One region of the Micromonospora sp. NPDC049662 genome, then DNA from elsewhere that is predicted to be linked to it. Evidence: riboswitches for the same ligand, from Rfam matches in the RefSeq annotation. Region 1 holds a riboswitch; the other holds the start of a gene.
The links. A riboswitch is a leader RNA that binds a small molecule or an ion and turns the genes downstream of it on or off. The one in region 1 is predicted to bind thiamine pyrophosphate.
Positions count from the first base shown of each region.

Region 2: linked by a shared signal. The riboswitch ahead of AB0J36_RS21620 (ECF transporter S component) and the one ahead of thiE (thiamine phosphate synthase) in region 1 are both predicted to bind thiamine pyrophosphate.

Region 1 is NZ_JBFAOC010000012.1:82,443-88,213, forward strand. It holds gene AB0J36_RS12365 (thiamine phosphate synthase) at 1-644, opposite strand, end outside; gene AB0J36_RS12370 (thiazole synthase) at 641-1,420, opposite strand; gene thiS (sulfur carrier protein ThiS) at 1,417-1,617, opposite strand; gene thiO (glycine oxidase ThiO) at 1,617-2,711, opposite strand; gene thiE (thiamine phosphate synthase) at 2,708-3,331, opposite strand; TPP riboswitch at 3,326-3,435, opposite strand; gene AB0J36_RS12390 (ThuA domain-containing protein) at 3,855-5,771, shown strand, end outside.
Region 2 is NZ_JBFAOC010000029.1:78,987-84,757, forward strand. It holds gene AB0J36_RS21600 (DUF6328 family protein) at 1-231, opposite strand, end outside; gene AB0J36_RS21605 (SIS domain-containing protein) at 351-1,100, opposite strand; gene AB0J36_RS21610 (AAC(3) family N-acetyltransferase) at 1,097-1,903, opposite strand; gene AB0J36_RS21615 (alpha/beta fold hydrolase) at 1,927-2,757, opposite strand; TPP riboswitch at 2,866-2,970, shown strand; gene AB0J36_RS21620 (ECF transporter S component) at 3,048-3,635, shown strand; gene AB0J36_RS21625 (ABC transporter ATP-binding protein) at 3,832-5,235, shown strand; gene AB0J36_RS21630 (energy-coupling factor transporter transmembrane component T) at 5,327-5,771, shown strand, end outside.

The DNA.
Region 1 (5,771 bases):
CGGGGGACCTCCGTGCGCCCGTGCCGGCCTTTTAGGACCTTCTGGGTGACCGCCTCTTCGAAGGCGCTGGTCAGGTTTGCCGCTGCCTCTTCGGGGTTTCTTGCGCGCATGAGTGCGCCGAGTACTGCCACTCCGGCGGCTCCTGCCTGCACGCAGGCGGTTACCTGTTCCGGGGTTTCGATGCCACCCAGCGCCAACAGGGGCACCGGGCTGACCTCGATCAGCTTTCGCAGGCCCGTTGCTTGTAGGGGTGGGCCGTAGCCGGGTTTGGTGGTGGTGGGCCAGATCGGGGAGAGGGTGGCGTAGTGCTCGGTGGTGAGGCGGTTCAGTTCGGTCTCGTTGTGGCAGGAGCGGCCGACCAGACCGTGGCGTGGCGGCGGGTACGGGCCGGCGGCCGGCAGGTGGACGACGTCGCCGCCCAGCGGGTCGGGGCCGGCCACGATGAGGGTCCCGCCGGCGTCGGCGAGGATCGCGCGTAGCTCGACGGCGAGGGCGGCGCGCTCGGCGCGGGGCAGGTCCTTCTCCCGCAGCACGACCCAGCGCACTCCCCCGGCGACCGCCCCCGCCACGACCCGTTCGAGACCGCTCCTGGCGACCAGCCGATCGGTCAACAGGACCACCCCGGCCGGCGGCGACCCCGTCACAGGTTCGGTCTTCCCTCGTCGGGGGTGGACGCGAGGGCGTGGAAGCGCCGGGCGATCCGGCCCGCGCCCGCCGCCAGGCGGCCGGCCTCGACGGCGTACCGCATCGCCGTCGCCATCGCCACCGGGTCGGCGGCCCGGGTGACCGCGCTGGCCAGCAGGACGGCGTCGCAGCCCAGCTCCATGGCGAGCGCCGCGTCGGAGGCGGTGCCGATGCCGGCGTCGAGGATCACCGGCACGTCCACGCTCTGCCGGATCAGCCGGATGTGGTGCGGGTTGCCGATGCCGAGTCCCGAGCCGATCGGTGCCCCGGCGGGCATCACCGCGGCGCAGCCCACGTCGGCGAGGCGGCGGGCGAGCACCGGGTCGTCGCTGGTGTACGGCAGCACCGTGAAACCGTCGGCGACGAGTTCCTCGGCGGCGCGGAGCAGCTCCACCCCGTCGGGCAGCAGCGTCCGCTCGTCGCCGATCACCTCCAGCTTCACCCAGTCGGTATCGAACGCGTCGCGCGCCAGCCGGGCCACCTTCACCGCCTCGGTCGCGGTGTGGCAGCCGGCGGTGTTCGGCAGCAGCCGTACGCCGCACCGGTCCAGCAGGTCCAGCAGCCCGCCTCCGGTGCCCGGGGCGGTGTCCACCCGGCGCAGTGCCAGCGTGACGAGTTCCGTGCCGGACGCCCGGATCGCCTGCTCCAGCACGTGCAGGTTCGCGGCCCCGCCGGTGCCGAGGATCAACCGCGAGCCGAACCTCTCCCCACCCAGTTCGAACGGCACGCCGCTCACCCGCCCTGCGCGGCGGTGAGCACCTCGACCTGGTCGCCGTCGCGCAGCTCCGTGGCCGGCCAGCCGGCCCGGGGCACCACCTCGCCGTTGACCGCGACCGCGACGCCACGCTGGTGCGGCGCGACGTCTTGGACCAGGTCGGCCACCGACACACCGCCGGGGACGCTGCGCCCGGCTCCGTTCACCGTCAGCTCCATCACTCCTCCTCGAAACTGCTTCTCGGGCCGGCGAACCGGTCGGCGCCGAAGCCGGTGAGCAGCGGGTCGGGCGTTCCGGTGAGCACCAGTTCGGTGATCGCCTCGGCGGTGACCGGGGTCAGGACGATGCCGTGCCGGTGGTGCCCGGTGGCGGCCAGCACGTCCGGCCGGCCGGGCAGCGGCCCGAGGATCGGCGCGTTGTCCGGGGTGCCGGGCCGCAGCCCGGCGACGGCCTCCACCAGGTCGTACTCGGTCAGTTCGGGCAGCAGGTCGACCCCGGCGCGCAGCAGCCGCTGCACCGCGCCGGCGGTGACGGTGGTGTCCGACCGCTCCTCGACCGTCGCGCCGAGCACCACCTCGCCGTCGGCGCGGGGCACCAGGTAGACGTGCTCGCCGTCGGCGTACCCCCGGATCACGTGCCGGAAGCCCGGCGCGACGCCGCCGGGCGCGCGCAGCCGGAGGATCTGGCCCTTCACCGGCCGAACCGGCAGGCCGGTGAGGGCGGCGGCGCCGCAACCGGCCGCGACCACCGTGACTCCGGCCTCCACCTCGGACAATCGCCGGACCGGCCGCGGCACGAACGCCGCGCCGGCCCGCCGCGCGGCCGTGCGCAGCGCCGGCACCAGCCGCCGGGGATCGACCTGGTGGTCGGTGGGCGCGAACGCGCCGCCGCGAACCCGGGGCGCGAGCGCCGGCTCGCGGTCGCGCAGCTCAGTGGGGCGCAGCGCCGTCACCGGCAGATCCAGACCCTGTTGGTACGCCCACAGCCGGCGGGCCTCGGCCAGGTCGTCGCCGGTCAGCCCGACCATCAGGGTGCCCTCGGTCCGGTAGCCGATCGTGGCGTCGCTGGCGTCGGTCAGTTCGGCGGCGAACGCGGGCCAACGCGCGGCGGAGGCCACCAGCAGCTCGGTCAGTCGCCGTTCCCCGAAGTACGCCTCGGCGACCGGGGAGAGCATCCCGGCGGCGACGGCCGACGCCCCCGACCCGGGCGTCGGGTCGTACACCTCGACGCGCAGACCACGGGTGGCACAGCGCCACGCGATCGCCAGCCCGATCGGGCCCGCGCCCACCACCGCCACGTCGGCGCGGGTCACGCCAGCGCCCGCAGCAGGTCGGTGGTAGCCCGTCCCGGATCGGCGGCCGAGGAGACCGCCCCGACCACGGCCACCCCGTACGCCCCGGCGGCGCGCAGCGCCGGCACCCGGTCGGCGGTCACTCCCCCGATCGCGATGACCGGCACGTCGACGGCGTCGACGACGTCGCGTACCCCGACGGCCCCGATGGGGTCGGGCAGGCCGGCCTTGGTGCTGGTGGCGTGGCACGGGCCGACGCCGAGGTAGGTGGCCCCGGCGACGACCGCCTCGACCGCGCCGCGCGGCTCGCGGGCGGTGACGCCCAGCACGCCGGTGGGGCCGAGCACGTGCCGGGCCGCGGCGACCGGCAGGTCGTCGGCGCCGACGTGTCCACCGGCGGCGTCGACCGCCAGCGCCACGTGCAGTCGGTCGTTGACCAGGCACGTCGCCCCGTACGGCGCGCACAGCGCGAGCACCCGGGCGGCCAGGTCGTACGCCTCGCGGTCGGTGGCGGAGTCCTGGACCCGGACCTGCACGACGAGGTCGGCGCGGGCCGCCGCGAGGGCGGCCCGGACCACGGTGAGGGGATCGCGCCCGGGTCGGGTGTCGGTGATCAGATGCAGTCGTCCAAGGGACGGCACGGCAACGCTCCTCCCTGCGCCGGCATTACCCGGATCAGGTTCGACGGTCGGGGGCTGTCAGCCCCCCTCTCAGCCCGGTACACCGGGCTCCCGTGGGTTACTTGCGTGTCACCGTACGACAGTTCGGCCTCCGCTGCCAAGGGTGGGTCATCGACCCGAGGCGGCGTATCGATCGGGGTGCTTTCTCCTGTCCTGTTCGGAATGTCGCCCGCCGTTGCAGAACCGTTACCCGCCGGCATCTTGCCGGACATCGATGCAGCAGAACTAATTTGTTCAGCGATTCGACAAAATGCCGGCGTGGACGCCCTGGCACGGCGTCCCCACCGGCTCCATCTGGGACGGTCTTCGGCGAGCCGGCCCCGCGATCCCTGTCCACCGCGACATTGGAGGCGGCGTGTCCCGTTCTCGTCGTGCCCGTTTACCACTCACCGCTACCCTGTTGTCCCTCGCCCTGACGTCGACGGCCCTCATCGGGTCCCCGGCGCAGGCGGCTCCGACCGGAGCACAGATCCCCGCGCGAGACGTGCCTGTCGCGGCTCCGCTCTCCCAGGCGGCGCCGAACGCGCCGAAGGCCGCAGCGGCCGACCCCTACTCCGTCCTGATCTTCTCGAAGACCGCCGGCTTCCGGCACGACGCCATCCCCACCGGCATCGCCGCCATCCAGCAGCTCGGCGCCACCAACGGCTTCACGGTGGACACCACCGAGGACGGTGCCGCGTTCAGCGACGCCAACCTCGCCAAGTACAAGGCCGTGATCTGGCTCTCCACCACCGGTGACGTTCTCAACGCCGACCAGCAGGCGGCCTTCGAGCGGTACGTGAAGGCCGGCGGCGGTTACGTCGGCGTCCACGCCGCCTCGGACACCGAGTACAGCTGGGCCTGGTACGGCGACCTGGTCGGCGCGTACTTCGCCAACCACCCGCAGAACCAGCAGGCCACCGTCAAGGTGGAGGACCCGGCCCACCCGTCCACCGCCGGACTGCCGGAACGCTGGTCCCGGTTCGACGAGTGGTACAACTTCCAGACCAACCCCCGGTCGGACGTGCACGTCCTGGCCAGCCTGGACGAGAAGAGCTACACCCCGGGCGCCGGCGCGATGGGCGCCGACCACCCGACGGCGTGGTGCCAGGACTTCGACGGTGGCCGCTCCTGGTACACCGGCGGCGGGCACACCCGTGAGTCGTACGCCGAGCCCGAGTTCCTCAAGCACCTGCTCGGCGGCATCCAGACGGCGGCCGGCGTGGTCGACGCCGACTGCGGCGCGTCGAAGACCTCCAACTTCGAGAAGGTCACGCTGGACAGCAACACCAGCAACCCGATGGAGCTGGACATCGCCCCCGACGGGCGGGTCTTCTACATCGAGCGCGACGGTCGGGTGCAGATCATCAAGCCGGACACCGGCAACACCGTCACCGCCGTCGACCTGGACGTCTTCACCGGCAACGAGGACGGCCTGATCGGCATCCGGCTCGACCCGGACTTCGCCACCAACAAGTGGGTGTATCTCTACTACGCCCCGAACGACAACGTCACGCGCAACCTGCTGTCCCGGTTCACCGTGACCGGCGACACCATCGACCTGGCGAGCGAGAAGCAGGTGCTGCGGGTCGACACCCAGCGCAACACCTGCTGCCACGCGGGCGGCAGCATGACCTTCGACAGCGCCGGCAACCTGTACCTGGCCACCGGTGACAACACCAACCCGTTCGAGTCGAACGCGTACGCGCCGCTCGACGAGCGTCCGGGTCGCCAGGACTACGACTCGCAGCGCACGTCGGCCAACACGAACGACCTGCGCGGCAAGGTGCTCCGGATCCACCCGGAGGACAACGGGACGTACACCGTCCCGTCCGGCAACCTCTTCCCGGCCGGCACCGAGAAGACCCGTCCCGAGATCTACGCGATGGGCTTCCGCAACCCGTTCCGGATCGGCACCGACCCGAAGACCGACACGCTGTACGTCGGTGACTACGGGCCGGACGCCAACTCGAACAACCCGGACCGGGGCCCGCGGGGTCTGGTCGAGTGGAACGTCGTGACCCCCGGCAACTACGGCTGGCCGTACTGCACGGGCACGAACGAGGCGTACAACGACTACACGTTCCCGTCCGGCCCGAGCGGTCCGAAGTTCGACTGCGCCGCGCCGGTCAACAACTCGCCCAACAACACCGGCCTGACCAACCTCCCGCCGGTCGTCCCGGCCACCGTCGACTACGGCTACGCCGGTGACGCGCGGTACCCGGAGATCGGTGGCGGTGGCGCCCCGATGGGCGGCCCGGCCTACCGGTACGACGCCAACCTCAACTCGACCCGCAAGTGGCCGGCCTACTTCGACGGCAAGGCGCTGCTGGGCGAGTGGAACCAGAACAAGATGTACACGATGCAGATGACCGCCGACGGCAAGTCGTTGGTGGACATCAACCAGTTGCTGCCCGGCATG
Region 2 (5,771 bases), on a different contig from region 1:
CCGGTGGAACGCCACCGGCGAAATGATCATCGCGGTGGCGGCGGCCGCGGCGAGCAGGGCGACGATGTAGACGTCGCGCTGGAACTCGCTGGTCCGGGTGAACCCGTTGCTGAACGGCAGGGTGAGCAGGAAGGCGAAGAGGATCTGCACGCCGGTCTGGGCGACCCGCAACTCCTGGAGCAGGTCGGCGAAGTTGCGCTGCCAGCGTTGCTTCTCGGTCTCCTTGGACACGCGCTACCTCCGGTGAGACGGTACTGCCGGCGGTCCCGGCCGCCGGCAGCAACGCCAATGCCCCACACGACCGAGCGTGAAACAGGCTCACGACACCTGCCGTTCATCGTGCGGCAATGTCAGGACCCGCGACGGATCCGACCCACGTACCGGGCCTCCAGCGCATTGTTGTGCGCGTCCCCGTCCGGGATGTTCGCCGACAGGTAGACCGGAGGCCGCTCACCCGCCGCGAGCAGCCGGGCCACCACCTCCACGGTGACCTGCTGGGCCAGCAGCGCGGCCGTGATCGAGGAGACCGCGCCGACCGCGCCCCCGTCGGGCAGCGGCAGCGTCGCGTCGCCGTACGGGGCGCCGTTGTCGAGCACCACGTCGGCGAGGTCGGCCAGCTTGCGCCCGGACGGGTGGCGGGAGGTCATCCGGCCGGAATGCTGTGCGGAGGTGATCGCCACCAGCTGGTGACCCCGCTCCTTGAGCAGCGTGGCGAACTCGACCATCGCGCCGTTGACCCCGGAGTTCGAGGCGAGCACGAAGATGTCGGCGGGCCGTACGGGAGCCAACGCCCAGAGCCGGTGCGCCACCGCCGGGTCCCGTTCCAGCAGCGGCCCGAGCACGTCGGCCGGCTCGCCGCCGAGCAGCACCAGGTCCCGCAGGGCGATCCGGTTGGTGGGTACCAGCCCGCCGGCCCGGCCGGCGATCTCCATGGCGAGGGCCTCCGAGTGCCCGGTGCCGAAGGCGTGCACCACCCCGTCGGCGCGTACCGCCTCGGCGATCAGGTCGGCGGCCCGGCCCACGGCCTCGGCCTGGCTGGCGGCCACCCGGGACATCGTCTCGGTCACCACCCTCAGGTAGTCCCCGGCGCTCACCGTCATATGTCCTCCGTCCGTCTGTTGCGGGCGAACCACCGCACCGCGAAGTCGACCGTCGCCCGCTGGCGTACCAGCCTCGCCGTCCCGGCGCCCACCGGGCCGACGCGGACCACCGTCGTGGCATCGAGGTCCCGGCCCAGCGCGCCGAAGTCGCTTCCGTCGAGCCGGACGTCCTGCCACCACACCCATTCCCGGCCGCCGTCGGCAGTCCGCACCGCCGCGCCCAGTCGCTCGCGGACCAGGGCGGGACGGCGGTACTCGGCCAGGTGCAGCGAGGTGTTGACGCTGTGGTCGACTCCGAGCAGCAGCACGTCGGCGTCCAGGTCGTAGAGCCGGGCCAGCGGCGAGCCCTCGCCGAGCATGTCGGCCAGTTCGTGCCCCGCCACCACCTGCCCGGCCGACGGGCCGAGCGCCGCGAACGACACCTGGGGATGCGTGCTACGCATCGCCGAGGGCCAGCAGCGGACCGTCTCGGCGAACACGCCCATGTGCCGGCTCGGCGTGACCGCCGGGTCGAAGCCGGGCATCTCGGCGCGGATCAGCGGCCACCAGTCCACCGGCACCGGCGGGTTGCGCCACTGCGCGGGGTCGCTGTTGTCGGGGGTGTGGGTGGGTACCACGATCGTGCCGTCCGGGCCGAGCGCGTCACGCAGCGCCAGCGCCAGCGCCTGCGGTCCGCCGCAGACGTAGCCCAGCGGGCGCATCCCGGCGTGCACCAGCACCGTCGATCCGGGGCGTACGCCCAGCAGGCGGAGCTGCGCGGCGATCGACCGACGGGTGCCCGGCCCGCCGACGGGCGCGGTCACAGCTCTCCTCCGCCTGGCACGGCTCACGCCGTCCCGGCGACCCGCGCCAGGACCGCCTCGGCCAGCGCGTCGGGCGCGGCGTCCGGGATCCAGTGGGTCACCCCGGCCAGGGGTACGAAGCGATAGTCGCCGGTGACGTTGGCGGCGCACGCCTCGGCGGCGGTCCGGCCGATCGCGACGTCCCGGTCGCTCCACACGTAGGTGGTCGGTACGGCGACCGGGGCCACGGCGGCCAGGTCCGCGCGGGACATCGCCCGGTACCAGTTCAGGGCGGCGGTGAGCGCGCCCGGCTCGCGCATCGGGTCGGCGTAGCGGTTCACCCGGGTGGCGTCGCCCACCCCGCCCAGCAGCTTGCGCAGCGCCGTCGCGTGCCACGCGAGCAGCACCTTCTCGGCCTTGCCCGGCTTGCGGAACAGCGCGATGTACGACGACCGGGCCTTCTGCTGGCCGTCCGTGGCGAGCGCGTGTGCCATGGCCGCCGGGTGCGGCACCGACACCGCCGTCAACGTACGGACCCGCTGCGGGTGCGCGGCGGCCACCGCCCAGGCCACGACCGCGCCCCAGTCGTGGCCGACGAGGTGCACGGCGTCCAGGCCGAGCGCGTCGAGCACCGCGACCGCGTCGGCGACCAGTTCGGGAATCCGGTACCCCGCCACCTCGGCGGGGCGCGCGCCCGGCGAGTAGCCCCGCTGGTCGAGGGCGTACGTGCGCAGTCCGGCGGCGTGCAACGGCGGCACGACCTCGTCCCACTCGCCGCTGTGCTGCGGAAACCCGTGCAGCAGCAGGACGGGGACGCCGTCGGACGGGCCGCCGGTGCGTACCTCGAATGTCAGACCCCGCGCGTCGACCTGCATGATCGTCAGCCTACCCAGCCGTCGTCGCGCCGACCCGGATGCGCCGGCCGCGGGGACGCCCTGCTGGGCTGTTACCCCTGGTCGGTGCTAGCGTCAGCGAGACAACTTCACATCCGACAGGGGAGCGCACAGCGCTGAGAGTGCGGGCACGCCCGCAGACCCTCGAACCTGATCTGGGTAATGCCAGCGCAGGGAGTTCGGTCGACCTCCAGCCGCGCCGTGGGTCCGGTGCCACCGGACGCGCGGCGTGCGTCTTCTCCTGGTTCGTTTCACTGAACTGGGAGCACAGCATGGACAACACCACCAGCCGTTGGCGCACGATCGACATCGTGGTCGCCTCGGTGATCGCGGTCGCCTTCGGCGTCATCTTCTGGGCCTGGGGCCTGGTCTGGAGCGCCACCGAGGGCGCGTTCGCCTTCTTCCCGCCGGCGCAGACGCTGATCTACGGCGTCTGGCTGATGCCGGCCGTGGTCGGCGGGCTGGTCATCCGCAAGCCCGGCGCGGCGCTCTACTGCGAGACGGTGGCCGCCGTCGTGTCCGCGCTGCTGGGCAGCCAGTGGGCCGGCACGGTCATCCCGCAGGGCATCGTGCAGGGCATCGGGGCCGAGCTGGCGTTCGCCGCGTTCCGCTACCGCTCGTACCGGCTGCCGACCGCGGTGCTGGCCGGCGCGCTGACCGGCCTCAGCGCGGCCCTGTTCGACTTCTTCGTCTGGAACGCCGAGTACGCGCTGGGCGACTACCGCATCCCGTACGCGCTGCTCACCATCGTCAGCGCCACGATCATCGCGGGCGTAGGCGGCTGGGCGCTCACCCGCGCCCTGGCCAACACCGGCGCCCTGGACCGCCTCCCATCAGGCCGAACCCGCGCGCTGGTCTGACGCTGTCCCGTCCGACCCTGTCCCGTCCGACCCTGTCCCGTCCGACCCGGCCTCGTCCGACCCGGCCCCGTCCGACCCGGCCTCGTCCGACCCTGCCTCGTTGATCAAGAGGTTCGCGTCACCACGAGGCGGAATTCTGACACGAACCTCTTGATCAACAGCGTGTGGGGAACCGGGAGGAGGGGTTGTGGGGGTACTGCTGCGGGGTTTTGGGTGGCGGCACGCCGGGCGGCGGGCCTGGGCGCTGCGCGGGGTGGATCTCCGAGTGGAGGACGGCGAGCGGGTGCTGCTGCTCGGGCCCTCGGGAGCCGGCAAGAGCACCCTGCTCAGCGCACTGGCCGGGCTGCTGCCGGACGACTCCGGTGAGCAGGAGGGCACCGTCGAGATCGACGGGCTCGACCCGCGCAAGGGCCGGGAGCGGGTCGGCATCGTCTTTCAGGACCCGCAGTCCCAGTTGGTCATGGCACGCAGCGGCGACGACGTCGCGTTCGGGTTGGAGAACCGGGGCGTACCCGCGGACGAGATCTGGCCGCGCGTCGACGAGGCGCTGCGGCGCGTCGGCTTCCCGTACCCCCGCGACCGCAACACAGCCGCCCTCTCCGGCGGCGAACAGCAGCGCCTCGCCCTGGCCGGCGCGTTGGCGCTGCGGCCCAGCCTGCTGCTGCTCGACGAGCCGACCGCCAACCTCGATCCGGACGGCGCCACCCTGGTCCGGGGCGCCGTGTCGGGCGCGCTGGACGCCGACACCACCCTGATCCTCGTCGAACACCGGGTGGCTGAGGCGTTGCCCCTGGTCGACCGGGTGGTCGTCCTGGAGCCCGGCGGCGGCATCCGCGCGGACGGGCCACCCGACGCGGTCTTCGCCACGCACGGCGACGCCCTCGCCGCCGAGGGCGTCTGGGTGCCCGGCCACCCCATCGCGCCGCGCCGGGCCACCACCGCCGCCGGCGACGCGCTGCTCACCGCCGACCGGCTCGGCCTGCCGTCGCGGCTGGGCCCCACCGATCTGACGGTACGCGCCGGAGAGGCCCTCGCCGTACGAGGACCGAACGGCGCCGGCAAGTCCACCCTGGCGCTGCTGCTCGGCGGGCTGCTCAAACCGGGTACCGGCCGGGTCACCGCCTCGGCCGAGCTGGCCGACGCCGACCATCGCACTCCCCCGCACCGCTGGCGCGCCCCCACGCTGGCGCGGCGCATCGGGTCGGTCTTTCAGGACCCGGAGCACCAGTTCGTCACCGGCACCGTCTTCGACGAGCTGGCGCTCGGCCCACGCCGGACGGGTCAACCCGAGGCAGCGGTCAAGGCGACGGTGGCCGGGCTACTCGAGCGGTTACGACTGACCCGGCTCGCGGCGGCCAACCCGTACACCCTCTCCGGTGGGGAGGCGCGACGCCTCAGCGTGGCGACGGCCCTGGCCACCGCGCCACGCCTGCTGATCTGCGACGAACCCACCTTCGGCCAGGACCGGCGGACCTGGGGCGAGCTGGTCGACCTCTTCGCCGACCTGCGCGACGCCGGGCACGGCGTCGTCAGCGTCACCCACGACCCGGACTTCGTCGCCGCGCTCGCCGACCGCACCGTCACCCTGGAGCGGTCGTGAGCGCGGCGGCGCGCAACCGTCACCTCGGAGCGATCGTGAACGCGGCGACGCGCCGCTACCGACGCCGCAGCGCCGAACAGGAGCCACGCCGATGATCAGCATCGAGCCGGTCGCCCGGCCCGGAGCGCCGTTGGCCCGCCGCAATCCGGTGGCGAAGCTCGCCGCCGCGTTGGTCTTCTCGTTCACCCTGCTGGCCACGCTCGACCCGGTGGCACCCGCGGTCGCCATCGCCGTCGAACTCGCCGTGCTGCCGCTGTTCGGCCTGCGCTACCGGGTCCTGGCCCGGCGGGCCCTGCCGCTGCTGCTCAGCGCCGTCGGCATCCTGGTCACCCTGGTGCTCTTCGCCGCCGACCAGTCCGGTCGCGTCCTGCTGGACGCCGGGCCGGTGCTGGTGAGCACCGGGGTGCTGCTCACCGCGCTCGGCCTGGTGCTGCGGATCTTCGCGGTGGCCCTGCCCGGGGTGATCGTCTTCGCCACCACCGACCCGACCGACCTGGCGGACGCGTTGATCCAGAACGCGAAGGCGCCGGCGCGGT